4 regions of the Erwinia sp. PME.40.26/001 genome follow, and region 1 is predicted to be linked to each of the others. Evidence: predicted binding sites of a transcription regulator. Region 1 holds the regulator's gene; each other region holds the start of a gene.
What was found. The regulator CRP, encoded in region 1, controls carbon source genes, mostly activating them, when cyclic AMP is high. The targets are predictions, from matches to a motif close to ATGTGANNNNNNTCACAT.

Region 1 (7,936 bases):
GGTTTATTCACAGCGGGCGCGATGTTAGCGGGTATGAGTCCAGCAGGGAGAGGTCTTTTGTCGGTCCGGCGTGCTCAGACTGGCCTCAGACCTGCCGCCGGCGGTTTAGCGATAAAAAATGTGTGGGAATATCCCAGGGTCAGTGCCAGATCAGCAGCACGCACGCCGCCGTCAGCAGCCCCATAAACACGTTAAAAAGGGTCCAGGCACGCCGGCTGCGCAGGATACGGCCAATCAGCGTGCCGAAACCTAACCAGATCAGCCCGGACACCAGGTTGACCAGCGCCATACCGAAACTGATGGCGATCACAGAAGCCTGATACGCTTCGCCCGCCAGACTGAAGCTGGCCACCGCGCCGAGCGCCATCAGCCAGGCTTTCGGGTTGATCAGCTGCAGCAGTCCCCCCTGCCAGAACGGCATTGGCGCGGCAGGCGCACTGCTGGTTTCCAGTTTTTCATACTCGGCGCTGCCAATCTTCCATGCCAGCCACAGCAGATAAGCACTGCCGGCAATTTTCAGGAACAGGTGAATAGACGGGTAAAGCAGGATTAAGCCGCCCACGCCAAAGGCCACCATCAGCAACATCACCTGCATACCGATCATAATGCCAATCAGCAACATCAGAGAGCGCAGAAAACCAAAATTAGCACCGGAGGCGGTGAGTAACATATTATTAGGGCCTGGCGTGATGGCAGCGACCCAGAGAAAACCTAACATAGACAAAAACAGACTCAGTTCCATAGAACGGGTGCTCCTCGCCCCCTGAAAAATAAACAACCCGACGAAGCTAACAGTGAGCCATGGATCCTACAAGCTCTGAGCACATGAATTTTAATCACCTGAACCATGACATTTTTCGTCCGCTGGCCGGGGGCAGCAATCCGCATCTGCAAACCCTTCTGCCGCGCCTGGTACGCCGCCGTATTACGCTACGTCCGCACTGGCAGCGCCTGACTCTGCCCGACAGCGACTTCGTTGATCTGGCGTGGAGCGAAGACCCGGCAGGTGCCCGCGATAAACCGCGCGTGGTGCTGTTCCATGGCCTGGAAGGGAGTTTTCACAGCCCGTATGCCCATGGGTTGCTACAGGCATGGAAAGCGCGTGGCTGGCTGGGCGTTGTAATGCATTTTCGTGGCTGCAGCGGCGTGCCTAACCGGCTGAACCGCATTTACCACTCCGGTGAAACGGAGGATGCCAGCTACTTCCTGCAGTGGCTGAGGGACGAATGGGGCACCGTCCCGACGGCAGCGGTCGGCATTTCACTGGGCGGCAATATGCTCGCCTGCCTGATGGGTAAGCAGGGCGAGGCATGCCTGCTGGACGCGGGTGTGGTGGTTTCCGCCCCGCTGATGCTGGAACCCTGTAGTCAACGCCTGGAGCAGGGCTTTTCGCGCATTTATCAGCGTTACCTGCTGGGCCTGCTGAAGCAGAATGCCGCGCGCAAACTCATTGCCTGGCCTGGTACCCTCCCTGTCGATCTGGCACAGCTTAAAGCGCTGCGCCTGCTCCGTGATTTTGATGATGCGATCACCGCCCGCGCACACGGCTTTGTGGATGCCACTGACTACTACCGTCGTTGCAGTGCGATGCCACTGCTGCCCGGCGTACGCAAACCGTTGCTGGTGATCCATGCTAAAGATGATCCGTTTATGACCCCGGACGTGATCCCCGATACCACACTGCTGCCCTCCTGCATTGAATATCAGCTCACGCAGTACGGCGGGCACGTGGGTTTTGTAGGCGGTACGCTGCGTCAGCCACAGATGTGGCTGGAACAGCGTATTCCGCAATGGCTTACCCCCTGGCTGGACAACTGATGATTATTCCCTGGAAAGAACTGGATACCGAAACGCTTGATAACCTCATTGAATCTTTTGTGCTGCGTGAGGGCACTGACTATGGTGAACAGGAACGTTCGCTACAACAGAAAGTGGAGGATGTCCGTCGTCAGCTGAACAGCGGCGACGTAGTGCTGGTGTGGTCTGAGCTGCATGAATCCGTCAACATCATGCCGCGCGGCCAGTTTCGCGACGAGCAGAGATGACTTTAGCGGGCGAAACATGTTAACAATGATCTGTCCGTCCGACCTATCGAAGGGAGTTGTACGTCATGTCAGCCAAACATCCGGTTATCGCCGTCACCGGCTCCAGCGGGGCGGGAACCACTACCACCAGCCTGGCCTTCAGAAAGATTTTTCAGCAGCTTAATCTGCGTGCCGCCGAGGTCGAAGGGGACAGTTTTCACCGTTTCACCCGCCCTGAGATGGATATGGCCATCCGTAAGGCGCGCGATATGGGAAAACACATCAGTTATTTTGGCCCGGAAGCCAATGACTTTGGCCTGCTGGAAGAGACCTTCAGCGAATATGGCCGCAGTGGAAAAGGGCAGTCACGCAAATACCTGCACACCTATGATGAAGCTGTGCCGTGGAACCAGGTACCGGGTACGTTTACCCCCTGGCAGCCCCTTCCGGAGCCTACCGACGTTCTTTTTTATGAAGGGTTGCACGGCGGCGTGATGACGCCACAGCATAACGTCGCCGAGAAAGTCGACCTGCTGGTTGGCGTCGTACCTATCGTTAATCTGGAGTGGATTCAGAAGCTGGTCAGGGATACCGGTGAGCGGGGTCATTCCCGTGAGGCGGTGATGGACTCGGTGGTGCGTTCCATGGAGGACTACATCAATTTTATTACTCCGCAGTTCTCACGCACCCACATCAACTTTCAGCGCGTGCCGACGGTCGATACCTCAAACCCGTTTGCGGCACGAGGTATTCCGTCGCTGGACGAAAGCTTTGTCGTGATCCACTTCCAGGGGTTGGAGGACATCGACTTCCCCTATCTACTGTCAATGATACAGGGGTCGTTCATCTCCCACATTAAAACCCTGGTGGTGCCGGGCGGTAAAATGGGGCTGGCCATGGAGCTGATTATGGGGCCGCTGGTCAAAAACCTTATCGAAGGCAAAAAGATCGGCTGACCCCGCAGGGAGGACGTTATTCTGTCATCAGCAGACGATGGATTAAGCCGACGTGCAGGCTGACGCCGATGCCCAATACCTCTTCATCAAGGCGGAAATGGGGGTTATGTAATCCCCAGCAGGTGCCTTTCTCCAGATCACCCGAACCGACCCACAGGAAGCAGCCCGGTACGACCTGTTGATAGGCGGAGAAGTCCTCGCAGCCAAACATCGGGGTAGACAGGATCTGCAGAGCCTTCTCTCCCCGGGTGGCGAGAACCGTCTCTCTTGCCACGCGGCAGGCATCCGGATGATTCACGCCAGTGGTATAACCCGGCGTCCATTTAAGCACGTAGCTGGCCCCCACGGCCTGCGTCATCCCGTCAAGCAGCTGTGACATCATGCGGGGGATCGTGCTGCGGTTATCGGAGCTGAGCGTGCGCAACGTCCCGCGCAGGTGGGCCTGGTCAGGAATGACGTTGTAGCTGTCCCCCGACTGGAAGCTGGCCACTGTCAGTACCGCACCGTCGTTCGCATCCAGCCGGCGTGACACGATGTGCTGTAACGCCTCAACCACGCTCGCTCCCAGCACCAGCGGGTCCGTACTCTGCTGCGGCATCGCCGCATGCGCCCCCTTCCCCTGTAACACCAGGTCAAAATTATCACAGGCGGCGCTGAAGACGCCCTCTTTCACCGCCACCGTCCCCGTCGGCAGGGTGGGAAACACGTGTAAACCATAGATCTGTGACACCCCCTCCAGCACGCCAAGCTTCACCAGCTCACTGGCCCCCCCCGGTGGCACCTCTTCCGCATGCTGAAAAATAAATCGTACCGTACCGGCGATCTGCGCCTGCTGCTGGCACAGCACCCAGGCGGCCCCCATCAGCATCGCCGTATGCGCATCATGCCCGCAGGCGTGCATCACACCGCGATGACGCGAGGTAAATGGCTCCTGGTTCAGCTCTTCAATGGGCAGAGCATCCATATCCGCCCGCAGGGCAATGCAGTCACCCCGGTGGGAACCTGAAAGCTCAGCCAGCACGCTGTTAGGGGTGGGTCGACTGATCGTCAGAGGACCAAACTTTTCCAGTTCAGCGGCAACATAATCAGCCGTACCCTGTTCATGAAAAGAGAGCTCCGGATGGGCATGAATGTGACGCCGCCATTGCAGCACGTTGGCGGAGACATCCTGAATTAGCGTCTTGGTATTCATCATCACTCCTTGATTGGGTTTTAACGGAATAACGACCAGCCTGAGTCTGCAGGCCTTCGTCTACTGCGCCGGGGAATATACTGCGGTTGCCCCGTCAGTCTGTGGCGTGAAATGCGTGTGGTGAGGGGGTGAGCATCATGTGCCGCTGTCGGGAAGGAGGAGGTGAAGAACATGACGCGATGGTGGCCACCTGCTCCATCGCGTTGTTATCAGAAAACCGGGGTCAGGCGAGGTCGATAACCTCATAGCTGTGGCTCATTTTGACGCCCTGCCCCAGCATAATGGCCACTGAACAGTATTTCTCTGCGGACAGGTCGACGGCGCGTGATACCGCTTTATCCCCCAGCGCTTTGCCGCTGACGATAAAATGCAGGTTGATATGGGTGAAGATGCGCGGGGCTTCTTCGCGACGTTCTGAGGTAAGCTTCACTTCGCAGTCAGCCACATCGTGACGGCCTTTTTGTAGAATAGAAACCACATCAATAGCGCTACAGCCTCCGGCGGCCATCAGCACCATCTCCATCGGGCTGGGCGCTTTGTCCCCGGAGTTTCCGTCCATCAGCACCTGGTGGCCCGATGAGGATTCTCCCAAAAATGTCAGACCTTCAATCCATTTAACACGTGCTTGCATAACAAAATCCTCGATTTCATTCAGTTACCGCAGAGTACGCTGTGCCAATAAAAACGGCAACGCTGCCTTTTTCCAACTATGCTGAAGCGAGACAACAGAAGACAGCCTTGTAAAGCTGTGCTACAAACAAAGCTGCAATATTTTACTGGCAAGACAATGCACGGTAAAACGGGACGACAGCACGAGCCATGCTCCTAACAGAGGCCCGTATATTTTCCTATGGGAACGCTTGAATATTTCAACGCCTGGCAGGGATTCATACCCTGATACCCTTAATTATTTCGTACGGCAGATCAGCGGCAATGCCCCTGTCTCCCGCAGAATAGAGGGTATATTTAGGCTCGATTACAACAGAGGATAACAGCGAATGGTTCTCGGCAAACCGCAAACAGACCCTACACTCGAATGGTTCCTGTCACATTGCCATATTCACAAATATCCATCCAAAAGCACGCTGATACATCAGGGTGAAAAGGCGGAAACCCTCTATTACATCGTTAAAGGTTCTGTAGCGGTGTTAATCAAGGATGAAGAAGGCAAAGAGATGATCCTCTCTTACCTCAACCAGGGCGACTTCATCGGCGAACTGGGCCTCTTTGAAGAAGGTCAGGAACGCAGTGCATGGGTACGTGCGAAAACAGCCTGTGAAGTGGCTGAAATCTCTTACAAAAAATTCCGTCAGCTGATTCAGGTGAATCCTGACATTCTGATGCGTCTCTCTGCACAGATGGCGAGTCGACTGCAGGTTACGTCAGAGAAAGTGGGTAATTTAGCTTTCCTGGATGTCACCGGACGCATTGCCCAAACGTTACTGAATCTGGCCAAACAGCCAGATGCCATGACGCACCCGGACGGCATGCAAATTAAAATCACCCGTCAGGAGATCGGCCAGATTGTCGGCTGCTCCCGTGAAACCGTAGGCCGTATTCTGAAAATGCTTGAAGATCAGAACCTGATCTCTGCACATGGTAAAACCATCGTTGTATACGGCACACGTTAACCGGCTCTGAACCCACGGCGCGACGCCCTGTCGCGCCGTTTTTATTTGGTGTGGCTCATGTGGCGGAGACTTATCTATCACCCGGAAGTTAACTATGCGCTCAGACAAACGCTGGTGCTGTGTTTACCCGTGGCGATCGGCTGGATGCTGGGCAACCTGCAAAACGGGCTGCTGTTCTCCTTAGTGCCCGCCTGCTGTAATAACGCCGGTCTGGATACCCCCCACAAACGCTTCTTTAAACGCCTCATCGTTGGCGGTTGTCTGTTCGCCTCCAGCAGCTTCCTGATCCAGTACGCCGGGTTAGAGGGCGTGCCGTTGCCCGTTATCCTGCTAGTCATGGCCTTAGTGCTGGGCGTCACGGGTGAGATTAGCCCCCTTCATGGCCGCCTGCTTCCGGCTTCGCTGATTGCCGCCATCTTTACCCTCAGCCTGGCGGGACGAATGCCTCTGTGGCAGCCCCCACTGTTATATATTCTGGGGACCGTCTGGTACGGAGCATTTAACTGGTTCTGGTTCTGGCTGTGGAAAGAGCAGCCGATGCGTGAAACCCTCAGCCTGCTGTACCGTGAACTGGCAGACTACTGTGAAGCAAAATACACCCTTCTGACCCGGCTCACCGATCCGCAGACCGCCCTGCCGCCGCTGCTGGCACGCCAGCAGAAAGCCGTCGACCTGATTAATACCTGCTATCAGCAGATGCATATGTTGTCCGCTAATCGGGACAACCACTATCAGCGTCTGACACGGGCATTCCAGGTGGCGCTCGATCTGCAGGAACATATTGCGGTCAGCCTGCATCAGCCGGAAGAAGTGCAAAAGCTGGTAGAAAAAAGCCATGCTGAAGCGGTCATCCGCTGGAACGCACAGACCATTGCCGCCAGGCTGCGGGTGCTGGCCGATGATATTCTCTATCATCGTTACCCTGAACGTTTCACCATGGATAAACCGCTTCAGGCGCTGGAGAAGATTGCCCGTCAGCATCCCGACAACCCGGTCGGCCACTTTTGTTATTACCACTTCAGCCGCATCGCACGCGTGCTGCGCACTCAGCGTCCGCTGTATCGCCGTGACCTGATGGCCGACCGCCAGCGTCGCCTGCCCCTGCTCCCGGCGCTAAAGAGCTACCTGTCGCTGAAATCCTCCGCCCTGCGCACTGCCGCACGCTACGCGGTGATGCTGACCTTTGCCAGTTCGCTGGCGCTGTTCTTCAATCTGCCGAAGCCTTACTGGATCCTGATGACGGTGATGTTTGTCAGTCTTAACGGCTACAGCGCCACCCGGGTGCGTATTCAGCACAGGGCGCTGGGCACGCTGGCCGGGCTGGTCATCGCAGCCGCTACCCTCGGGCTACACGCCCCGGAATCCTGGGTGTTGCTGATCATGCTGGTCATCACGCTGGTGAGCTACCTGTTTATCCGGAAATTCTATGGCTGGGCCACAGTGGGGTTCACCGTCACGGCGGTGTATTCATTACAGCTGTTAGCCCTGAACGGCGCGCAGTTCCTGCTGCCAAGACTGATGGACACGCTGATGGGCTGCCTGATCGCCTTTGGCGGCATGATCTGGCTGTGGCCTCAGTGGCAGAGTGGGTTACTGCGGCAGAATGCGCACGATGCGCTGGAGACCTATCAGGAAGCACTGCAGATGCTGTTGGGTAACGAACAGGATGCCGTGAAGCTGGCTTACCAGCGGATGCGGGTTAACCAGGCACACAATGCGCTGTTTAACTCCCTGCACCAGGCGATGCAGGAACCGGGCTTTAACTCCGGCTATCTGTCCGATATGCAGCTGTGGGTCACGCACAGCCAGTTTATTGTGGAGCATATCAACGCCATGACTATCCTGGCGCGTGAACACACTATGCTGACCCCGGCGCTGGCAGAACGTTATCTGCAGTCCTGTGAAATTGCCCTGCAGCGCTGCCAGCAGCGCCTGGAATATGACGGGCCCGACTCAGGCAGTAACATACTGGACGCTCCCGAGGATTTCCATCAAGGCCCGGTAACGATTGTCGAGCGGCATGTGAAGCGCATTCTTGGTCATCTCAGCGTAATGCATACCCTCTCATCACTGACCTGGAGCCAGCGACCACATCATGGCCGCTGGTTGTCTCGCCACCTGCGTAAATCAAAA
Region 2 (7,936 bases), on a different contig from region 1:
TCACCCTTGTAGGTGATGAAGTCATCAAAGGCGATGGTCTGAGCACGGATAAAGCCTTTTTCGAAGTCGGTGTGGATTTTACCGGCGGCCTGCGGGGCGGTAGCGCCGACCGGGATCGTCCATGCACGGACTTCTTTCACGCCTGCGGTAAAGTAAGTCTGCAGGTTCAGCAGGGCGTAACCGGCGCGGATCACGCGGTTCAGGCCCGGTTCTTCAATGCCCAGTTCCGCCATAAACTCTTCGCGGTCGCCATCTTCCAGCTCGGCAATATCAGACTCCACCGCCGCGCAGACCGGCACCACCACTGAGCCTTCTTTCTCGGCAATCGCGCGCACGATGTCCAGGTACGGGTTATTTTCAAAACCGTCTTCGTTCACGTTGGCGATATACATGGTAGGCTTCAGGGTCAGGAAGCTCAGGTAGCGGATAGCGGCTTTATCGTCATCACTCAGATCCAGCGCACGCAGCATCCCGGCTTTTTCCAGGTGCGGCAGACACTTCTCCAGGGCAACTTGTTCCGCTTTCGCATCTTTGTCGCCGCCTTTGGCTTTCTTCTGCACGCGCTGCAGGGCACGTTCACAGGTATCCAGGTCGGACAGTGCCAGTTCGGTATTGATGGTGTCAATATCATCAGCCGGGTCGACTTTATTATTCACATGAATAATATTATCGTTCTCGAAGCAGCGCACCACGTGGCCAATGGCTTCAGTTTCACGGATGTTGGTCAGGAACTGGTTACCCAGGCCTTCGCCTTTAGACGCGCCTTTCACCAGGCCGGCGATATCGACGAATTCCATGGTGGTGGGCAGAATGCGCTGCGGTTTAACAATTTCCGCCAGCTGATCGAGACGGGAGTCAGGCATGGGCACCACGCCAGTATTCGGCTCAATGGTACAGAACGGGAAGTTAGCTGCTTCGATGCCCGCTTTGGTTAACGCATTGAACAGGGTGGATTTCCCGACGTTTGGCAGGCCCACAATACCGCATTTGAATCCCATGTTTGAATCACCTTAATTTCTTGATAATCAACGCACTAATATGTGCCCTGATAGTGTCACAGACGGTTGTCTAAAAAGTTTCCGCGCATTATACACGTAATTTTAGCCTGGCGGCGGTTGATTTCCGGAAGCGGGGTGAAGTTATTCCTTGAGATCGTGCTCACATTTTCCCATACTGACGTGTCTTTACAGAAACCGGAGAACCCTGCAGATGCATCGCTTCCTGCTTACGCCACCTTAAGTCCTTCCCTCCAGCGCAACGCCTGTTGCCGCCACTCGTCACTCTGACGAGCCAGCTGTGCCCGTACTCTGTGGCGCAGAAAGTCGATCACATGAAAAAATTATGGAATGACCATGTTTAACCTGAGCAACTTCAGGGCGAGTCACGTTAAAAACGACGTGCTGGCCGGTGCCGTGGTGTCTGTCGCGCTGATCCCGGAAGCGACCGCCTTCTCTCTGCTGGCCGGGCTGTCGCCGACCATCGGTTTACATACCGCCTTTATCCTCGGGCTGGTGACGGCCTTCTTCGGCGGTAAACCCGGCATGATCTCCGGGGCGGCCGGGTCGATCATCGTGGTACTGATCAGTCTGATAACCCAGCATGGCTATGAGTACGTGCTGCTGGCGACCATCCTGGCCGGGCTGATCCAGCTGTCCATCGGCGTACTGCGCCTCGGTAAGTTTATCCGGCTGGTGCCACAGCCAGCGATCTACGGTTTTGTTAACGGGCTGGCGATTGTCATCATGCTGGCGCAGTTCCCGATGATTAAGGGGCAGGGGCCGGTAATGTATGCGCTGGTGGCTCTGGCGATGCTGATAGTCTGGTGGTTCCCTAAGCTGACAAAAGCCATTCCGGGGTCGCTGGCCGCGCTAATTGCCGTCAGTGCGCTGGCCATAGGCCTGGGGCTGGATACGAAACGCGTGGGTGACCTGGCTGATATCGCCGGGACACTGCCGCAGTTCCATCTGCCTACGGCCCCCCTGACCTGGGAAACCCTGAAAATTGTGCTGCCTTACGCCGTGGTGATTGCACTGGTAGGCCTGATTGAGTCCCTTCTGACCCTCGCGGTACTCGATGAAATGGGCAGCAAGAAAGGCTCAGGTAACCAGGAGTGTGTGGCGCAGGGCATCGGCAACACCATTTGCGGATTCTTCGGCAGCTTCGCAGGGTGTGCGATGATCGGTCAGTCGATTATCAACTTTACCTCCGGCGGGCGCGGGCGCATCTCTAATCTGGTCGGGGCGCTGCTGCTGATCCTGTTTGTGATCAGCCTGTCGGACTATATTGCACTGCTGCCGGTAGCCGCGCTGGCCGGGATCATGTTTGTGGTGTGCATTAATACCTTTGAATGGAGCTCCCTGCGCCGCCTGAAGCGTATGCCAAAAGCCGATGCGGTGATCATGGTGGCGGTGACGCTGGTGACCATCTTTACCGATCTGGCGATGGCGGTGATCTGCGGGGTGATTATCTCGGCGCTGGTCTTCGCATGGCAGCATGCCCGCATTACCATCCTGGCGCAGTCAGAGCAGGAAGGGCAGAAGACCTATCAGCTGGAAGGGCCGCTGTTCTTTGGCTCCACCGCCAGCTTCCAGGAGCTGTTCCACCCGGAACTGGACCCGGAGAGCGTGGTAATTGATTTTGCCCGTACCCGCGTGATGGACTCCAGCGGCGTCGAAGCCATTGATAAACTGACGTTGCGCTATCTTGAAGCGGGGAAAACCCTGCGCCTGCGCCATCTGAGTGAGGATTGCATCAGCCTGTTACAGCAGGCCGGACCGTTCTGCAGCCACGAACTTGACGACCCTGATTATAAAGTTGCCAGCAACGATGCCTGAACCATAAAGCTACTGCCGGTCCTGCCGATAACTTAAAAATCGTCGTCTTACGACGGCGAAGGCAGAGTTAACTTCTATAGTTTATCTGTACGGCGATTTTATTCACTGGCAGGACGCCCGTTAACTGGCCCGGCAGCATGAAAAACGATTTCCTTTGTATTCCAGTCCATACGCTCAGTGGCGAATTAATCGCCATTGACCTCAGCTATCGGCCGCAGGCGGGGAGCCCGAACGGGCCGCCGGTAACCTCGCTGTCTCCCCAGAATCGGCTGCTCAATCAGCTGCTGATTGTCGAGGAGCACGGCGACTATTTTCGCCAACAGGGGCTGATGTGCAGCGTCGCTATCGATTTTCAGCTGGCCCGGGCGGTGACGGAGTCGTCATTTATTCAGCAGATCCTCAGCCAGCTGCCTTTCGTACGGCTGAAGCTGTCCGAAGACTTTCCTAACCTGCACGACGGAATGAACAATCCGCTGCTGCGGACCCTGATTGAACAGCTCAATATTTTGTGGCTGGATGACCTGGGGGCGGGGGATGCGAATCTGAACGCGCTGCAGTCCAACATGTTTGAAGCCGTGAAGCTCGACCGCCAGTTCTATCTGGAAAACGTCGATAAGCCGTTCTTTACCGTGCTGATTAATCACATCCGGGAATACACTAACCGGGTGATTGTCGGGGGCGTGGCGGGGGACGGGCAGCTGGATTTACTGCGTAAAAGCAAGGTCTGGGGGATAGAGGGCTATTTCAGCCCCTCTCTGACGCTGGAGTGCCTGGAAAGCCAGGATCACCGCCGTTGTGAACACCACTGATCGCGGGCCGGGCCCGCAGCGGCGCTGTCGGTGACCGGCTAAGGCAGGGCGGCTTTGAAACTGTGCAGGCGATTCATCGCCTTCAGGCGATCTTCTTTTAGCCACACTTCGGTACAGCGTGCCGCTTCATCAATCGCGTTATCAATCAGCGTCTGTTCTGCCGCCTGGGGTTTACCCAGCACAAAACCCACCACTTTATTTCGATCGCCGGGATGGCCGATGCCAATGCGCAGACGATGGAACTCCTGGCTGTTACCCAGCTTGCTGATAATATCTTTCAGTCCGTTATGACCGCCGTGGCCGCCACCCAGCTTAAATTTCGCCACGCCGGGGTTGAGATCCAGCTCGTCATGAGCCACGAGGATTTCTTCCGGGGCGATGCGGTAAAAGGTCGCCATGGCGGCGACGGCTTTACCGCTCAGGTTCATAAAGGTGGTGGGTACCAGCAGGCGCACATCCTCACCGCCCACGTTTAAACGCGCGGTGTAGCCGTAAAATTTGCTCTCTTCTTTTAATGACTGATTATGACGTTCAGCCAGCAGGTCAACATACCAGGCACCGGCGTTATGGCGTGTGGCGGCGTATTCAGCGCCGGGGTTGGCAAGGCCAACAATCAGTTTGATGCTGCTCACGAGTGGATTTTCCTGAAGCGTGCGGGGTGAAAACAGCTAGTTTACTGAAGCGGCCGCGATAACTCAAAGATCTGCCACTGTTGTGATGAAAATCACAATAATACAGTAGCGTGATAATACGTTTTCTATATAAAAACAGCCGTTTAGACGTAAAGTTTTGTCAAAGTATTAGCGATAAATGTGATCGCTCACTCATCAGCACCGCTAAAGTTTGCCTAGACTGTCTGCATCTGGCAACGGAGTTGCCTTTCTATACTGACTGGAGGTGCGCAATGAAACGTAGACATTCACATATGATGGGCAATGCCCTGATGGTATTCGGTCTGGTGGTGATGATTGGCGGTGTCGGTTACTCGGTGCTTAATCAGATGCCGCAGCTCAACTTGCCGCAGTTTATGGTTCATGGTGCCATCTTTAGCATCTTTATTGGCGCGCTGCTGTGGCTGGTCGGGGCCAGAATCAGCGGTCGGGAAAAAATTGCTGACCGTTACTACTGGATACGTCACTGCGGTGACAAACGCTGTCGTCACGGCGGCGGCCATCAGCCTCACCGTTGATTCCCTCTGTGCCAGTCTCCATCAGACCGGGGACTGGTAGCCTCTTATCCAGCCAGAAAACGTCCCTCCAGACCGCTTAAAGTCTCACCAAACGTTTTCACCTGATTCCTTCCTGCTGCCTTCGCCTGATACAGTGCCTCGTCGGCTGCCGTCATCAGATTTTCAATGTTCTCACGTTCCGGGCTGCAGCTAGCCACCCCAATGCTGACGCTGTATCGGACGTTCTCCGGGCAGGAGTGCTCCACCGCCTGGCGAATGCGCTCCGCCACCTGCACGCACTCTTCTTCGGAACACATCACCACGGCGGCAAACTCTTCGCCCCCCAGGCGGGCAAAATAGCTGTCAGGCGGCAGCTGTCCGGCCACTTGACGACAGAAGTCCGTCAGTACCCGGTCGCCCTGTGAGTGACCGAACCGGTCGTTGATGGTTTTAAAATGATCAAGGTCGAACAGCATCACTGCCAGCGGCTGCTGGCTGCAGCGCCCGCTGGTGGCCAGCTGGCGCGTTTTTTCGAACAGGGCACGGCGGTTCCACACGCCGGTCAGAGGGTCAAGCAGCGAAGCCTGGCGATAGACAATCTGCGTACGCTCATTGACCATCGCCATCATTGTAAAGCTCAGGCCAATCACCACCAGAATAGACTCCAGAATCACATAGACCGAGAAGGTCGAACCGCCGATCGCGCCGTGCAGCGGGCTGGGGATACCGCCGTCCAGCAGCGCCCGCGTCACGTTAAATGTCAGATGAATGCCCAGCAGCAGCTGCGCAGGCCACCAGGTGACCGGCAGCAAAGACCGCGCACGTTGTAGCTCATGAATCATCGCTGAGGTGAAGAGCATGCACAGCAGGGCGCTTAACAGGATGCGCGACGACAGGGAATAATAGAAGCCCGGAAGCAGGCACAGCCCGGCCCACAGCGTCAGACTCATGATCCACAGCCAGCTGAAGCGTGCGCCACGCAGCGCCCGGAACGCATTCAGCTGAAGTCCGTAAGCGCAAAGGATCAGCAGATTACCCACCACGATGGGCAGAAACATCATGCCGGAGCTGCGCAGGCTGCTCAGGCCGACCGCCACAATACTTAACAGCAGCGAGAGGCAGTTAAACCCCAGAACCCGGTTGTACTGCGCTCCGCGCCAGGCGAAGACCATGATAATGCCGAGAAAAGCCAGCACATACAGTTCGCAGACAAACAGCGTGTAGACGTCAAGACGCATTCTAGGATTATTCCTGGGTGAGCAATGACAGCAAAATATCACTAAAAAATACTCACCAACAGGGGGCGCTGAAGCGTTCCAGTAAAAAATTAATCATTACCAGAAAGCTCTGGACGTGCAGGCAACAGGCAGCGCCAGATTGCTACAGCACACAGCAGGGTGAGGGCCATCAGCACCCACAGCAGCTGCTGAAAAGCCTGCTCGGCCAGCGGCAGAAGCGACAGCCCGGAAAGATGGTAACTGGCCAGCAGGCGCGCGCTTTCCGGCGATCCGCCCCGCGCGGCCAGCTGATGTATGAGCAGCTGGCTGAACAGCATACTGACGCTGGCCAGCGCCACGCCTTCGCCTGCCACCCGCACCGTGCTGAAAATCCCGGTCGCCATCCCGGCGCGCTCTGGCGGGACTACGCTGACCGACAGATTATCCATCAGCCCCCAGGGCAGACCGCTGCCGATCCCGGTGAGCAGCATGGCCAGCAGCGTCAGCGGCAGCGAACTGTGCGGGGTGACCAGGGAGAGCAGGCCAATGCCGGCAGCGGCCATAACCAGCCCCGCGCAGCAGAGGGTGCCGGGCGGGATGCGCCGGGACAGAATGACGGCCAGTGACGGCATGACCAGCATCGGCAGGGAGAGGGGCAGCATCAGCAGGCCCGTGGTCAGTGCATCAACGCCGTAATACCCCATAAAGCGCAGCGGCAGCAGCACCAGCAGGACAACAAAACAGTAGCAGGTGGCCACCGGTAGCAGCTGGATCCCGACAAAACGACCATAGCGAAACAGGCTGAGATCCAGCATGGGTCGGGCGCTGCGGCGTTCAATACCGATAAACAGCAGGCCTGCGGCCAGGGAGGCAAACAGTAACGTGGGGGCCAGCGACTCGCGGCTGTCGTCAGCCAGCTGCAACATCCCCCAGGTAAACAGCGTCAGCGTGGCGCTGAAGGTAATAATACCGGGCCAGTCCGGTGCAGCGGCAGCGGGGTCCCGCGACTCTGGCAGGGCACGGAGGCCGGTAACGAGAGCCAGCACGCCGAACAGGGCGCAGCAGAGGAAGACGCTGTGCCAGCCCGCCAGCGCCATCAGGCTACCCGCGATCACTGGCCCGGCGGCCAGGCCCGTGCCAAAGCTGGTGCCCAGCAGGCTGAAGGCCCGTGCCCGTTCTTCGCCGTCAAACGCACTGGCCAGCGCCGCAGCACCGCCGGCCAGTGCCGCCGCTGCGGCGGCCCCCTGCAGCGCTCTTATCACGTCCAGCCAGACGAGCGAGGGCACCCAGCTGCTCATCAGCGACAGCAGCGTAAAGAAGCTGACGCCGCTGATAAACAGCCGCTTGCGGCCGTAGCGGTCGGCCAGGCTGCCTGCCGCCATCAGCAGGCTGCCAAAGCTGAGCAGGAAGGCATTGGTGATCCAGCTGAGTGCCAGAGGCGATGCCCCCGGCTGCAGGGCCATAGCCGGGGTGGCAATGACCCCGGCCGAAAAGCTCAGGGGCAGCATCAGCGCGGCACTGCATACCGCCAGCAGACTCAGGCGGCCACGTGGTGACGACAGTGTCAGGTAACTCATCTTGCATACTCCACTTTATTCAGACAGGTAAGCAGGATAAATTGGCAGTATCCGTCGATAAACAGGCCAGATGGCCGCAGATAAAGGACAAAAAGTCTCTGATGAGCAGTGTGGAGAGTCTGAGTGGTCTGAATGCGTTTGTGAAAGCCGCGCAGCTGGGCAGCTTTGTGGCAGCCGCCGAACGGCTGGGCGTGTCGCCGTCGGCGATTGGCAAAAGCGTCGCCCGGCTGGAGGCCGGTCTCGGCGTCAGCCTGTTTAACCGCAGCACGCGCAGCCTGAGTCTGACTGAGGAGGGACAGCTGTTTTTTGAGCGCAGCCAGCGCATTGTGGC
Region 3 (7,936 bases), 360 kb from region 1:
GCCGCGCTTCTGCGTCTCCATCATGCCAATCGCCCGGCCAAACAGCGCATACAGCAGGTAATAGATGGTGTCCCCGCTGATATACAGGTTGATCGGCAGCCAGTGGAAGCGGGCCACCGAGCTGTCAATGGTGTTGGGGTTGGCCAGCAGCGCCAGCACCAGCGTCACCACCGCCAGGTAGCGCGCCCGCACCGGTTTCACCTGTATCAGCGGCGACAGCAGGTAAATCACCATAATCGCGAAGAAGAACCACAGGTGATAGAACACCGGCTTTTGCAGCAGGTGCTTCACCGACATCGCTTCGTTGATCGGCGTCAGCAGGGTGATGTAAAGCAGCGCCACCGCGCTGTAGAACAGCAGGCACAGCACGATGCGCAGAAAATGCCGCCCTTGCGCGCTGCGTTCGCCAAAGAACAAATAACCGGAAATCATAAAGAAGATCGGCACACAGACACGGGAGGCAGAGTTCAACAGGTTGGAGAGATCCCAGCTGTGTTCGCCCACTGACAGCCCGGTAGTGACATACCAGGTGGTGGTGTGGATCATAATCACCATCAGGCAGGCCACGGCACGTAAATTCTCTATCCATCCAATCTTTTGCGACATTTCATCCTCATTTTCTCGCCACTTCCTATGTACAGCGAAACTGAGGGTAGCCAGGTCCATGCGCTTCAACAACCTGATGAACGAAAATTCAGACCAGGATGAAGGGATTATGTGGCGCGGGCGACAAAAATTTCCCCGGGGAATGATCACGGCATTTTGGTAATAGCGCCGGTCAAAGGGTATACTGACGCCCACTTTTTATAACGACTCGTATCGCGTGCGAAATCAACATGCCAAAGTTTGATACCAAGACCTTTCAGGGGCTGATCCTGACCTTACAGGATTACTGGGCTCGCCAGGGCTGCACCATTATCCAACCGCTGGATATGGAAGTCGGCGCGGGTACGTCCCATCCTATGACCTGCCTGCGTGCGCTGGGCCCGGAGCCGACCGCCGTTGCCTACGTGCAGCCGTCGCGCCGTCCGACCGATGGCCGCTACGGGGAAAACCCGAACCGCCTGCAGCACTACTACCAGTTCCAGGTGATCATCAAGCCGTCCCCGGACAACATTCAGGAGCTGTACCTCGGTTCCCTGAAAGAGCTGGGCATGGACCCGACCATCCATGATATCCGCTTTGTGGAAGATAACTGGGAAAACCCAACCCTGGGAGCCTGGGGCCTGGGCTGGGAAGTATGGCTGAACGGTATGGAAGTGACGCAGTTCACCTACTTCCAGCAGGTTGGCGGCCTGGAGTGTAAGCCGGTGACCGGCGAGATCACTTACGGTCTCGAGCGACTGGCGATGTACATTCAGGGCGTGGACAGCGTCTACGATCTGGTGTGGAGCGACGGCCCGCTGGGTAAAACCACCTACGGCGACGTGTTCCACCAGAACGAAGTGGAACAGTCTACCTACAACTTCGAATACGCTGACGTCGACTTCCTGTTTACCTGCTTCGAGCAGTACGAGAAAGAAGCGCAGAGCCTGCTGGCGCTGGAAAAACCGCTGCCGCTGCCTGCCTACGAACGTATTCTGAAGGCCGCACACAGCTTTAACCTGCTGGACGCGCGTAAAGCGATCTCCGTCACCGAGCGTCAGCGCTACATTCTGCGCATCCGCACCCTGACGAAAGCCGTGGCTGAAGCCTACTATGCCTCCCGCGAGGCACTGGGCTTCCCGATGTGCAATAACAAGAAATAAGAGGCAGCCATGACTGAAAAAACCTTCCTGGTGGAGATCGGCACCGAAGAGCTGCCACCAAAAGCCCTGCGCAGCCTGGCGGAATCCTTTGCGGCTAATTTTACCGCTGAGCTGGACACCGCTGGCCTGGCCCACGGCGAAGTCAGCTGGTTTGCTGCCCCGCGCCGCCTGGCGCTGAAAGTGGCGAACCTGGCCGCTGCGCAGCCCGATCGCGAAGTCGAAAAACGTGGCCCGGCCATTCAGGCCGCGTTTGATGCTAACGGCGTGCCGAGCAAAGCCGCTGAAGGCTGGGCCCGTGGCTGTGGCATCACCGTTGACCAGGCCGAGCGCCTGAGCACCGACAAAGGCGAGTGGCTGCTGTATCGCGCCCAGGTGACCGGCGAAAGCGCCCAGGTCCTGCTGCCGGCGATGATCGCCACCTCGCTGGCGAAACTGCCAATCCCGAAACTGATGCGCTGGGGCGCGTCCGAGGTGCAGTTCGTGCGCCCGGTACACACCGTGACGCTGCTGCTGGGCGATGAGCTGATCCCGGCGAAAATCCTCGGTATTGATTCAGCGCGCACCCTTCGCGGCCACCGTTTTATGGGTGAACCTGAGTTCACTATCGACAGCGCTGACCAGTATCCGCAGATTATGGTTGAGCGCGGCAAAGTGCAGCCGGACTTCGAAGTGCGTAAGGCGCTGATCAAAGCGGGTGCCGAAGAAGCCGCCGCGAAGATTGGTGGCATGGCTGACCTGAGCGAGAGCCTGCTGGAAGAAGTGACCGCCCTGGTGGAGTGGCCGGTGGTGCTGACGGCGAAGTTTGAGGAGAAGTTCCTCGCGGTGCCGGCCGAAGCGCTGGTTTACACCATGAAGGGCGACCAGAAATACTTCCCGGTGTACGACAAAGCGGGCAACCTGCTGCCGAACTTTATCTTCGTCACCAATATTGAGTCAAAAGATCCGCAGCAGATTATCTCCGGCAACGAGAAAGTGGTCCGCCCACGCCTCGCCGACGCCGAGTTCTTCTTCAACAGTGACCGTAAGCGCCGTCTGGAAGATAACCTGCCGCGTCTGGAAACCGTGCTGTTCCAGAAAGAACTGGGCACCCTGCGCGACAAGACCGACCGTATTCAGGCGCTGGCTGGCTGGATTGCCGCGCAGATTGGGGCAGATGTGAATCACGCTACCCGTGCGGGCCTGCTGTCCAAATGCGACCTGATGACCAACATGGTGTTTGAGTTCACCGACACCCAGGGCGTGATGGGCATGCACTATGCGCGTCACGACGGCGAAGCGGAAGACGTGGCCGTGGCGCTGAACGAGCAGTATCAGCCGCGCTTTGCCGGCGATCAGCTGCCGTCCAACCCGGTGGCCTGCGCGCTGGCGATTGCTGACAAGATGGATACCCTCGCGGGGATCTTCGGTATTGGTCAGCACCCGAAAGGCGATAAAGATCCGTTTGCCCTGCGCCGTGCCGCACTGGGCGTGCTGCGTATTATCGTTGAGAAGAACCTGCCGCTGGATCTGCAAACTCTGACCGAAGAAGCCGTGCGCCTGTATGGTAGCAAACTGTCTAACGCTAAAGCCGTTGATGAAGTCATCGACTTTATGCTCGGCCGTTTCCGTACCTGGTATCAGGAAGAGGGCCACAGCGTCGATACCATTCAGGCCGTGCTGGCCCGTCGTCCGACGCGCCCGGCAGACTTCGATGCGCGGATGAAGGCGGTATCGCACTTCCGTACGCTGGAGCAGGCAGCCAGCCTGGCGGCCGCCAACAAGCGCGTCTCGAATATTCTCGCTAAAGCCACCGAGCCGTTGAACGACAGCGTGCAGGCGTCACTGCTGAAAGAGAATGAAGAGATCAAGCTGGCGACCTATGTGTCGGCACTGAGCAGCAAACTGCAGCCGTTCTTCGCGGAAGGACGCTACCAGGATGCGCTGATTGAACTGGCGCAGCTGCGTGAAGCGGTGGATAACTTCTTCGAGCGTGTGATGGTCAATGCCGAGGAGAAAGAAATCCGTATCAACCGACTGACGCTGCTGGCGAAACTGCGCGAGCTGTTCCTGCAGGTGGCGGATATCTCTCTGCTGCAGTGAGGTGATGTTTTGACGGGCGGAGCGCAACACCGGCGTCCGTCATTCACATTACGATCGTTTGCAGGAGGAGCGGAGACTGAAAGGTGATGTGCGGCTGTATCACTGACAGGAAAGCCAGGAAATCATTGACTGCCCGCGAAAATACAAAACCCGCCGTTGGCGGGTTTTTTCTGTCAGCCCAGCAGTTGTCTGCTGATGCACGGATTCGAGTGGATCAACTGCATTAACTTCTGCGCGCTACCGGACGGCTTGGTGCGTTTCGCTTCCCAGCTTTTCACCGAAGAAACACTGACACCCAGTGCCTGGGCAAACTCAGCAATCTGCATACCAGTAATTTCCCGAACTCTTTTTGGCTCAGGGGGTGCCACTTCACTTTTCATGGCTGGCAGGGTATGCATCACATTACGGGTCAGAACAATCTGCTCCAGGCTGGAAAGCAGTTCAGACATCGGATCTTTAGTCTCCATAAGCACTCCTCAAAAACTCACTAAACGTGAACAACCAGAGGGAAAGAACCTTATATCCAGATTCTCAATGCTGGCATACAACAGCCACTGGGACGCTTTTTGGGGCAGCACAGGGGAAAGCCAGGATCATAAGTATTAGATCATTTTGAGAGATCTGGATCATATTTTTTGTTTATTTTTTCAACTTGCGGAAAACCTGGCCGGGAAAAAACAACGAAAAAATAAGTTACACAGACATCGCTATCCATCAAAACTGATTTCGACTATTCTTTACGCAACATTTGTTGTTTGAATAAAACCAATAAGTCTTTGTTAACAGGAGTTAATTTCTTATGATGACAGGATCATCACGCATCTGGACCCGTCTGCTGGTGCCTTTTATGGCGCTATTCATGGTGTTACAGCTTACCGGCTGTGGCGACAATGAAGCCGATCAGCGCAAAGCGTTTATCGATTTCCTGCAAAACACCGTGATGCGCAGCGGTGAGCATCTGCCAAGCCTGAGTGAAGACCAGAAGCAGAAATTCGGCCCCTACGTCAGCGACTATGCCATTCTTTTTGGTTTCTCACAGCAGGTAAACCGCGCGGTGGATTCCGGGCTCAAACCCGTCGTGGATGAACTGTCGGCGATCCGCACGCCGCAGGATTATCTGACGCGCCGTGATGCACTGCGTCAGGCAAGCGGTTCGCTGGGCGTGCTGACTCAGCAAATCCAGGCAGCAAAAACCCAGGCCGATAGCAGCAAGGCAGCACTAAAGCAGCCATCAGATCTGAAAACGGTCTATGACAACGTCTACACCACTGTCGTGACGCAGCCGGCGACCACTCTGGCACCGCTTCTGCCTGCGCTTCAGGCACTGAGCCAGGATGCCGTTCAGACCGGGGACTTCCTGCAGCAGCAGGGGGCGAACGTCAGCTTTAACGGCTCGGCGATCCAGTTCCCGAGCCAGGCTCAGGCCACACAATATAATGCACTGATGAGTAATCTCAGCGCTAATGCCAGGGCACTGACCCAGGCGCAAAGCGTGCTGAACGCCAGTCGCTAAGACCGGACAGAATTAAAAAAGGGCCACAAAGTGGCCCTTCCCGCGCGAACGCAACTTAGGCGTAATCACGCGCCCAGTTAGCCAGGCTTTGCTTACCATTGCAGCCAAACATATCAATCAGCTGGCTCACACCGGCGTTCAGGCCAGGCTCAACGGCAGCAATATAACGCCAGTCTTTACCCGCATATTCCGGAGTTACGGCAGCATACAGCTTTGCCATTTGCTCAACGCCTTTCAGGGACTGGATAAAGCTTTCGCCGCTTAAAAGTGCACCGCTGACAGTAGCAACTTCTTCTCTATTTAATTCACGAATAGTCATAACTTTCCCTTGTATTTTTGATGGAATCCTTTACCGATCAGTATGTTCGGCGAGCTAAGACTAATGGAATAGCGCTGGTAATATAATCGTATTAAATCCATAACTTAAGACAAATGCTTATTTGTTCGCTTAAGCGTGTTTTCATTATCACGCCTGAGTTGAGTCTGTTACCGGAGAAAGGAAGGAACACACCACCGCTAAAAAGTGTGGCCTTGCGTTTTTCCATTGAAAATAATTTGTGACATAAGTCACAAAATAAGAAGAATTCAACAAAATTAAAACGTGACAAACATCACAAAACACCGTCCTTACTGGCTATTTTTTCAGCGTTATTTTCACATCCCCAGAATAATTGTGATCTGAATCACTCATACCCCCCCTTTAATCACCTGATAAAAGTGATCCTGATCACACATATTCGCACACCTACGCAGCGTCAAATTCGCGTGATAGAGTCCGCCTGCATACAGTGATACTGATGGCTTCCCACTGTCAGGTCTAAAACAAAAATCAACGCGCTCTCTTATTTGTCGGCGCGTACTCATAAGGGGTGTTTTATATGTCCTCATCAGATATCAAGATCAAAGTTCAAAACTTTGGTCGTTTTCTGAGCAACATGGTAATGCCAAATATCGGCGCGTTCATCGCCTGGGGTATTATCACCGCGCTGTTTATTCCAACCGGGTGGCTGCCAAACGAAACCATGGCGAAGCTGGTTGGCCCGATGATCACTTACCTGCTGCCGTTACTGATTGGTTATACCGGTGGCCGTCTGGTGGGCGGCGATCGCGGCGGTGTGGTGGGGGCAATCACCACCATGGGCGTGATTGTCGGGGCTGATATGCCGATGTTCCTCGGCTCGATGATTGCCGGCCCGCTGGGCGGCTGGGCGATCAAAACCTTCGACCGCCTGGTTGACGGTAAGATCAAAAGCGGCTTTGAAATGCTGGTGAACAACTTCTCTGCCGGTATCATCGGCATGCTGTTGGCTATCCTTGCATTCCTGGCGATCGGTCCTCTGGTGGAAGGCCTGTCCCATATTCTCGCAGCTGGCGTGAATCTGATGGTGCAGAACAACCTGCTGCCGCTGACCTCTATCTTTGTGGAACCGGCCAAAATCCTGTTCCTGAATAATGCGATCAACCACGGCATCTTCTCGCCGCTGGGTATTCAGCAGGCCAGTGAAGCCGGTAAGTCGATCTTCTTCCTGATCGAAGCGAACCCGGGCCCGGGTATGGGCGTACTGATGGCTTATATGTTCTTCGGCCGTGGCAATGCCAAACAGTCTGCCGGTGGTGCTGCGATTATCCATTTCCTCGGCGGTATTCACGAAATTTACTTCCCGTACGTGCTGATGAATCCGCGCCTGATTCTGGCGGTTATCCTCGGTGGGATGACCGGTGTCTTTACCCTGACGCTGCTGAACGGTGGCCTGGTCTCGCCAGCCTCTCCGGGATCTATCCTTGCGGTACTGGCCATGACACCAAAAGGGGCTTACTTCGCGAACATCGCCGCGATCTTTGCTGCCTTTGCCGTCTCCTTTGTCGTCTCGGCCATTCTGCTGAAAACCAGCAAAGTGAAAGAAGATGACGATATCGAAGCCGCTTCCCGCCGCGTGCAGGAAATGAAAGCTCAGTCTAAAGGTCAGTCGGGGGCACCTGCTGCCGCAGCTGATGGCCTGCACGGCGACCTGAGCCACGTGCGCAAAATCATCGTCGCCTGCGATGCAGGAATGGGCTCCAGCGCCATGGGTGCCGGTGTACTGCGTAAGAAGGTTAACGATGCGGGTCTGACGCTGATTTCCGTAACAAATACGGCCATTAACAGTCTGCCAGGCGATGTTGACCTGGTGATCACCCACCGTGACCTGACGGAGCGGGCGATGCGCCAGGCTCCTCACGCCCAGCATATTTCGCTGACCAACTTCCTCGACAGCGGCCTGTATAACGACCTGACGGCCCGCCTGGTGGAAGCAGGACGCAGCGCAGGTCACCGCGAGAAAGTCAGCAGCGCCCTGAGCGACAGCTTTGATGATGGTCAGGATCATCTGTTCAAACTGAGCGCCGCCAATATCTTCCTCGGTAATCAGGCTGCCGATAAAGAACAGGCTATCCGCTTTGCCGGTGAACAGCTGGTGAAAGGTGGCTACGTGGAGCCGGAATACGTTGAAGCCATGCTGGAACGTGAAAAGCTGACGCCGACCTATCTTGGCGAGTCTATCGCCGTACCGCACGGCACCGTGGAAGCGAAAGACCGTGTGCTGAAAACCGGCGTGGT
Region 4 (7,936 bases), on a different contig from region 1:
AACATCCAGTCGTAATCGTAGTTTACCCACTGACCGTTTCTCTGCTCCTGCGTTTCGTCCCATTTGGTATAGGCGATCAGCTGGACCAGTTTCAGGTTCATACCGCGCTGCGGCTCCAGTTCGGTCTTGATACGCTTCACTTCGTTAAAGTCAAAGCACTGTAAAAAAACTTTATCGTTTTTGCCGGTGTAGCCGTACTGCTTCAGCACATCCAGCACTTTTGCCGAGATATCCTTTCCTTCTTTACGGTGGAACCACGGGGCTTTAATCTCAGTATAAATACCGATGTTCCTGCCCGTTGAGTGGTTCAGCCCCTGGATAAACTCCAGTTCCTCCTCGAAGGTGTGGACGCGGAAGTCTGATTTATCCATCGGGAAACGCCCCGGGAAGGTCTGGACTTTTTTACCCTGTTCTATGCTGAAGCCTTCCGTGAAGGCCAGGCTTTTTATCTCGGCTAGAGTAAAATCAATCGCGTAATAACGTCCGTCGGCCCGCGCACGGTGCGGAAAGCGGCTGGCAACATCGGTCACCCGATCGAGATAGTGGTCATGCAGCACCACCAGGCGATCGTCTTTGGTCATCACCAAATCCTGCTCAAGATAGTCAGCCCCCTGCGCGTAAGCCATCGCTTTCGCCGGCAGGCTGTGCTCGGGCAGGTAGCCACTGGCACCGCGATGGGCAATCACCAGCGGCGAGGTACTCGCGGCTGTCGCCGCGAGTGAGGTGGTCAGTAACACGGTTGCGATAACGTTTTTCAACATAATTACCCGTCCCGATCAGAGTGAGTTCAGTCCCTGTTTGTGTTTTTTCTCGCTCATCATGGTCATCGCCAGCAGGATCACTGCCAGCACACAGCCGCCGATCATGATGATAAAGCCGCCGTCCCAGCCAAAGTAATCGACGGTGTAACCGACGATAGCGCTGGCGGCAACGGAGCCCCCGAGGTAGCCAAACAGACCGGTGAAGCCAGCGGCGGTACCCGCTGCTTTTTTCGGTGCCAGCTCAAGGGCATGCAGGCCAATCAGCATTACCGGACCATAGATCAGGAAGCCAATCACCATCATGCAGGCCATATCCACGCCAGGATTGCCTGCCGGGTTCATCCAGTACACCACAGTGGCGATGGTCACCAGTACCATAAAGAATACGCCGGTGGCACCACGGTTACCTTTGAAGACCTTATCGGACATCCAGCCACACAGCAGCGTGCCGGGAATACCTGCGTATTCGTAGAAGAAGTAAGCCCACGAGGATTTATCCAGCGTGAAGTGTTTCACTTCTTTCAGGTAGGTCGGTGACCAGTCAAGAATGCCGTAGCGCAGCAGATAAACAAACACGTTGGCCAGGGCGATATACCACAGCAGCTTGTTCGGCAGAATGTACTGCATAAAGATCTGCTTTGCGGTCAGCTCGTTTTCATGTTTCTCATCGTAGTCAGGCGGGTAATCATTTTTATACTCTTCGATCGGTGGCAGGCCACAGGACTGCGGCGTATCACGCATCAGCGCAAAGGCAATAATCGCAATGAGAATGGCCCCGAAGGCAGGCATATACAGCGCCGCTTTCCAGTCGTTAAACCAGGCCATACCCAGCAGGAACAGCAGCGGCGGGATGCCGCCACCGACGTTATGCGCACAGTTCCAGACGGAAACGATGCCGCCGCGTTCTTTCTGTGACCACCAGTGCACCATAGTACGACCGCACGGTGGCCAGCCCATTCCCTGGAACCATCCGCAGAGGAATAACAGAACAAACATCACCATAATGCTGGATGTGGCCCAGGGGACGAAGCCCATAAACAGCATCACGGCAGCGGCCAGGATCAGACCGGCAGGCAGGAAAACGCGTGGGTTGGAGCGATCAGACACCGAACCCATGATGAATTTTGAAAAACCGTAGGCGATAGAGATACCGGACAGCGCAAAGCCCAGATCACCGCGTGAGAAGCCCTGTTCAACCAGGTAGGGCATTGCCAGGGTGAAGTTTTTACGCACCAGATAATAGGCAGCATAACCGAAGAATATCCCCAGAAAGATCTGCCAACGTAGCTTGCGATATAACGGATCAACGCGGCTGTCATCAACGCGGGGCTGATGTGCAGCGGGTTTGAAAAAACTTAACATTTTGGCCTCCCATGGCTCGAAAGTCTGTTATCCGGCTTCGAATGCGCAGATAAAGGAAACATTAACCCGAGTCATCAGGGGTAAATGTTCTATTTCGCGCATAGCGTAGTCGTTATCAGAAAAGCTGACTGTGAAGAAAGGCGCAAATGTTACAGTTTTATGACGGAATGGCTATATCTACATCACAAAATGGTGATTTATTTTCACCATGAAACTATAAAGTGTGATTATAGTCACAAAAGTAATTCCGCACAGTGAGTGTGGCTTTCGTTTGATGAGTGAAAATGTTCTAAAAGGAAGGTGGCGGGTTCGCTGATGAGCGCAAAGATTAACGCCATCAGGTGACGTTAATCTGTCATGAAGAACTTAGACTTTTTTGGCCGGGCGGATTTTCATGGTCAGGCCCTTAAGGAAATTACGCAGGATCTGGTCGCCACACTCACGATAATTTTTATGCCCGGGTTTACGGAAGATCGCACCAATCTCGGACTGTCCAACCGCAAAGTCTGCACTTTTCAGCAGTTCCAGAATATCAGTGGTTTTCAGGTCAAAGGCCACACGCAGCTTCTTCATCAGAATATTGTTGGTCATTTTACGTTCAATTGAAGGCGCGGGGGCATCTTCGCTTTTCCCGCGACGCTCAAAAATAAGGCCATTGAGAAAATAACCCATGATGACATCGGGGCAGGGGCGGAAGCCGGCTTCATCCTCTTTTTTCAGGAAGCTGTGTACTTCGGCTTCGGTCACTTCGCTCTCTGCCAGCGCCAGAATGCTTACCACTTTAGCATCGCTTAAATTCAGCATGTAACGCACGCTGCGCAGGACATCGTTATTGGTCATAGGGTCTCTCTGTAGTGAAACAATTGCAGTGCGCGCAGTATAACCCGTCATACCTCAGGCTGCATCTGCGATAGCGGGTGGGTCTGACCTGAGCCCTCCTCTCCGCCAGCGCTGCGCTGACGCCGAAAACCTACGGATGGCTGACGGAAGGGTGTGGAATGCCAGGGCGCGAAGCATCGCGCACCCGTGGCAGATGATCGCAGGCGTGCTGGCGGGCAGAACGAATAAAGGCCTCCACGACCGGCTGGCGCTGTTCACCGTCGCGTACTGCAGCGTACAGGCGGCTCCAGAGCCCTTCCCCCAGCGCCTTGGTGACCACCAGTCCCTGATGCTCGAAACTCTCCACTACCCAGTGTGGCAGCGCGGCAATCCCCATCTGCGCTGAAACCATCTGGATCAGCAGCAGCGTATTATCCACGCTTTTCAGCGTCGGGCTGACGCCGGCGGGCTGCAGAAAATGCCGCCAGATATCCAGGCGCTGTCGCTGTACCGGATAGATCAGCAACACTTCCCGGGCCAGGTCCTCGGGGGAAATATGGTCTTTCTGCGCCAGAGGGTGGTCAGGTGCCAGCACCAGGCGTACCTCAAAATCAAACATCGGCGCATAGAACAACCCGCTGCGCGGCAAAATATCCGATGTCAGTACCACATCGAGTTCCCCCTGCTGAAGGGCAGGTTGCGGGTCGAACGTCACCCCCGATTTGAAATCCATCACTACCTGCGGCCAACTCTGGCGGAAATTGTTCAGCGCGGGGGTCAGCCACTGAATGCAGCTATGGCATTCGATCGCGATACGCAGCGTGGTCTGGTGAGGTTCATGGCAGGCCTGCAGCGCCTGCTGGATTTGGGGCAACACCTGCTCCGCCAGCTGCAACAGTATGTCGCCCTGGGGGGTAAAACGCAGAGGCTGGCTTTTACGCACAAACAGCCGGAAACCCAGACGCTGCTCCAGGTCACTGAACTGATGAGATAACGCTGACTGCGTTTGATGCAGCTGAGCCGCTGCTGCGGCAAGCGAACCCGTTGTTCGCAGGGCCTGCAACGTCCGCAGGTGTTTAAGTTCGATCATGAGAGTCCTTCACATCGACGGTGAATATTTTGCGCTTGTGGATAATACAGTACCTGCACAATATAGCGGTGTAAACATCTGGATGGCTAAATGCACTGACTGGTGCAGCATAGGTTAACTAACGAGGCACAACTGATGACGATTCTTAACCATACTCTCGGCTTCCCCCGCGTTGGTCTGCGTCGCGAACTGAAAAAAGCGCAGGAAAGCTACTGGGCAGGCAACAGCTCGCGGGAAGCGCTGCTGGCCACCGGCCGCGAACTGCGTGCCCGCCACTGGCAACAGCAGAAAGACGCCGGCGTTAACCTGCTGCCAGTGGGCGATTTTGCCTGGTACGATCATGTTCTGACCACCAGCCTGCTGCTGGGTAACGTTCCGTCGCGTCATCAGAATAAAGATGGCTCAGTTGACCTTGATACGCTATTCCGGATCGGGCGTGGCCGTGCGCCGACCGGTGAACCGGCGGCAGCGGCAGAAATGACCAAATGGTTTAACACGAACTATCACTATATGGTTCCGGAGTTTGTTCAGGGCCAGCAGTTCAGACTGACCTGGGCCCAGCTGCTGGAGGAAGTGGATGAAGCACTGGCGTTGGGACATAACGTGAAACCCGTTTTGCTTGGTCCGGTGACCTATCTGTGGCTGGGCAAGGTGAAAGGGGACGCTTTTGACCGCCTGAGCCTGCTGAACGATATTCTGCCGGTCTACCAGCAGGTGCTGGCCGAACTGGCTAAACGGGGTATTGAATGGGTGCAGATCGACGAGCCTGCCCTGGCGCTGGAGCTGCCCCCTGAGTGGCTGGCGGCCTTTAAACCTGCTTACACTGCCCTGCAGGGGGAGACGCGACTGCTGCTGACCACCTACTTTGACAGCATCGGTCAGAACCTCGACACCATTACCGCGCTGCCGGTACAGGGCCTGCACGTTGACCTGGTTCACGGCAAAGACGACATCACGGTACTGAACCGTACGGTGCCGGCAGACTGGGTACTCTCCGTTGGTGTGATTAACGGCCGTAATGTCTGGCGTGCCGACCTGAGCCGCTGGTTTGAGCGCCTGCAGCCGCTGGTGGCCACGCGCAAACAGCTGTGGATCGGATCGTCCTGTTCACTGCTGCACAGCCCCATTGACCTCAGCGTCGAAACCCGTCTCGATGATGAAGTGAAAAGCTGGTTCGCGTTTGCCCTGCAAAAGTGTGCCGAGCTGTCGCTGTTAAGCAACGCCCTGAATCATAATGATCCTGGCTCCCTGGAAGCCTGGAGCGCGCCGATCCGTGCCCGCCAGCACTCCTCCCGTGTACACAATGCGGCAGTGGGTCAGCGCCTGGCCGCTATTACGGCCCGAGACAGCCAGCGTAACAGCCCCTATCCGGTACGTGCGCATGCCCAGCGCCAGCGTTTTCAGCTGCCAGCCTGGCCCACCACCACTATCGGTTCTTTCCCACAAACCACTGAAATTCGCGGCCTGCGGCTTGATTTTAAACAGGGAAGACTGGACGGCAGCCACTATCGTACCGGCATCGCCAGCCACATCAGACAGGCGATTGCAGAGCAGGAGCGACTGGGGCTGGACGTGCTGGTTCACGGAGAGGCAGAGCGTAACGATATGGTGGAGTATTTTGGTGAAAACCTCGACGGGTTCATCTTCACCCAGAATGGCTGGGTGCAAAGCTACGGTTCACGCTGTGTGAAACCGCCGGTGATTATCGGTGACGTCAGCCGTCCTGACGCGATCACCGTTGAGTGGGCGAAATACGCACAGTCCCTGACTGATAAACCGGTGAAAGGCATGCTGACCGGTCCGGTCACCATTCTGTGCTGGTCGTTCCCACGCGAAGATGTGTCCCGGGAAACCATTGCTAAACAGATTGCGCTGGCGCTGCGTGATGAAGTGGTAGATCTTGAAAACGCCGGCATTGGTATTATTCAGATCGATGAACCGGCCCTGCGCGAAGGGTTACCGCTGCACCGTTCCGACTGGTCTGCCTATCTGGCATGGGCGGTAGACGCCTTCCGCCTCAACGCCGCCGTGGCGAAGGATGACACCCAGATCCACACCCATATGTGTTACTGCGAGTTCAATGACATCATGGAGTCCATTGCCGCCCTGGATGCGGATGTGATCACCATCGAAACCTCACGTTCGGATATGGAACTGCTGGAGTCGTTTGAGGAGTTTGAGTATCCGAATGACATCGGCCCCGGGGTGTACGACATTCACTCGCCGAACGTGCCTGATGTGGCGTGGATGGAAGCACTACTACGCAAGGCCGCACAGCGCATTCCGCCTGAGCGACTGTGGGTGAACCCGGACTGCGGCCTGAAAACCCGCGGCTGGACTGAAACCCGTCAGGCACTGGCCAACATGGTCAAAGCGGCGCACAACCTGCGTAATGCACAGAGCGCATCATTCCCGGTGTTGTGATGGTGGTTATCAACGAGGGGCGCATGGCGCCCCTGTTTTTTTACGCTTTAGGCGCAACGCCATGCTGCTTAAACCAGGCCAGCATACGCTGCCAGCCGTCCTGAGCGGATTCGGCATGGTAGCTCGGGCGATAGTCGGCATTAAAGGCATGGCCGGCATCAGGATAAACGATAATTTCCGCCGTGGCATTGGCCGCCCGCAGTGCCTGGCGCATGGTTTCCACGCTCTCCTGCGGAATGCTGTCGTCTTTGCCGCCGTACAGGCCCAGCACCGGGGAGTTAAGATCCACCGCGATATCGACTGGCTGTTTCTGCTGTTTCATGGTTTTTTCACCCACCAGTTTGCCGTACCAGGCTACCGCCGCTTTAAGCTGGGGATTGTGTGCGGCGTACAGCCAGGTAATTCGTCCCCCCCAGCAAAAGCCGGTAGCGGCCATATTGCGCATATCACCGCCATGACGGGATGCCCAGTTGGCAACATGGTCAAGATCGGCCAGCACCTGAGTATCCGGAACCTGACTCACCAGTTCACTGAACAAGGTCGGAATATCGTTATAGTCCGCCGGGTCGCCCTGGCGAAAATAGAGTTCAGGCGCTACCGCAAGGTAACCTTCAGCCGCCAGACGACGGCAGATATCGCGGATATGTTCGTGAACCCCAAAGATCTCCTGAATCACCAGCACCACCGGCAGCAGCCCTTCGGCATGACGCGGTTTTGCATGGAAGGCAGGCATGTTCTCACCCTGGGTCGGAATTGACGTCTCACCCGAAAGAATATCCGCGCTGTCCGTGGTAATCGTAGTGGCGGCAGTGGGAAGCGTGGCTGGCGCGAAGCCGTTATTGTTCTGTTCTTGCGTCGTGTTATCGTCGGTTTTCATTATCCTCTCCATGCGTGCACAAATACGATCGGCATTAAGGGTTTAACTATAGCCCGAAATGCGCCGGGGTCAGACATCACCTCTGGTATCTCTTATCATCAGATCACCCCAAACGACAGGGTCAGGCGTGTGAAAGCGGTCAGGCTGGGTTGTATGATGTGATGGGTGTCACTATTTATAATGTAATCAATGTAATTTTCATTTGTATTGTCGACGCTTATCACATAAAAGTGCGACGGATTTCCTTACAGTAGTCTTAAGTTCATTCTTCCCTCTTCCCGTGACAGGAGTTTCAAATGGCACAGTCTGACGTTTTCCATCTTGGCTTAACTAAAGCCGACCTTCAGGGCGCCACGCTGGCCATCGTGCCGGGTGACCCGGAGCGCGTGAAGAAAATTGCCGCCCTGATGGACAATCCTGTCCACCTGGCCTCACACCGTGAATTCACTACCTGGCGTGCTGAACTGTCTGGCACGCCAGTGATCGTCTGTTCCACCGGCATCGGCGGCCCGTCGACCTCCATTGCGGTGGAGGAACTGGCGCAGTTGGGTGTGCGGACCTTCCTGCGCGTCGGGACCACCGGTGCGATCCAGCCGGGTATTA

Region 2: pth (aminoacyl-tRNA hydrolase) is a predicted target of CRP. The motif match lies at 4,356-4,373, and genes of this name have one in related genera.
Region 3: ACZ3HG_RS12320 (PTS mannitol transporter subunit IICBA) is a predicted target of CRP. The motif match lies at 6,056-6,073, and genes of this name have one in related genera.
Region 4: glpT (glycerol-3-phosphate transporter) is a predicted target of CRP. The motif match lies at 2,345-2,362, and genes of this name have one in related genera.

Annotation. Positions count from the first base shown of each region.
Region 1 covers NZ_JBVHNP010000003.1:45,306-53,241, forward strand. Annotated here, with positions in the region: gene ACZ3HG_RS10755 (LysE family translocator) at 140-742, opposite strand; gene ACZ3HG_RS10760 (hydrolase) at 802-1,818, shown strand; gene ACZ3HG_RS10765 (YheU family protein) at 1,818-2,045, shown strand; gene ACZ3HG_RS10770 (phosphoribulokinase) at 2,111-2,980, shown strand; gene ACZ3HG_RS10775 (amidohydrolase) at 2,997-4,172, opposite strand; gene ACZ3HG_RS10780 (OsmC family protein) at 4,396-4,803, opposite strand; gene crp (cAMP-activated global transcriptional regulator CRP) at 5,171-5,803, shown strand; gene ACZ3HG_RS10790 (YccS/YhfK family putative transporter) at 5,861-7,936, shown strand, end outside.
Region 2 covers NZ_JBVHNP010000001.1:252,081-260,016, forward strand. Annotated here, with positions in the region: gene ychF (redox-regulated ATPase YchF) at 1-998, opposite strand, end outside; gene ACZ3HG_RS01500 (SulP family inorganic anion transporter) at 1,353-2,834, shown strand; gene ACZ3HG_RS01505 (EAL domain-containing protein) at 2,972-3,643, shown strand; gene pth (aminoacyl-tRNA hydrolase) at 3,682-4,275, opposite strand; gene ychH (stress-induced protein YchH) at 4,548-4,832, shown strand; gene ACZ3HG_RS01520 (GGDEF domain-containing protein) at 4,877-6,049, opposite strand; gene ACZ3HG_RS01525 (MFS transporter) at 6,139-7,605, opposite strand; gene ACZ3HG_RS01530 (LysR substrate-binding domain-containing protein) at 7,716-7,936, shown strand, end outside.
Region 3 covers NZ_JBVHNP010000003.1:402,802-410,737, forward strand. Annotated here, with positions in the region: gene ACZ3HG_RS12290 (acyltransferase) at 1-606, opposite strand, end outside; gene glyQ (glycine--tRNA ligase subunit alpha) at 837-1,748, shown strand; gene glyS (glycine--tRNA ligase subunit beta) at 1,758-3,827, shown strand; gene ACZ3HG_RS12305 (HTH-type transcriptional regulator) at 4,001-4,294, opposite strand; gene ACZ3HG_RS12310 (DUF3053 domain-containing protein) at 4,627-5,340, shown strand; gene ACZ3HG_RS12315 (hypothetical protein) at 5,396-5,659, opposite strand; gene ACZ3HG_RS12320 (PTS mannitol transporter subunit IICBA) at 6,219-7,936, shown strand, end outside.
Region 4 covers NZ_JBVHNP010000013.1:18,625-26,560, reverse strand. Annotated here, with positions in the region: gene glpQ (glycerophosphodiester phosphodiesterase) at 1-761, opposite strand, end outside; gene glpT (glycerol-3-phosphate transporter) at 777-2,123, opposite strand; gene ACZ3HG_RS21510 (YehS family protein) at 2,490-2,963, opposite strand; gene metR (HTH-type transcriptional regulator MetR) at 3,094-4,032, opposite strand; gene metE (5-methyltetrahydropteroyltriglutamate--homocysteine S-methyltransferase) at 4,168-6,456, shown strand; gene ACZ3HG_RS21495 (dienelactone hydrolase family protein) at 6,497-7,333, opposite strand; gene udp (uridine phosphorylase) at 7,630-7,936, shown strand, end outside.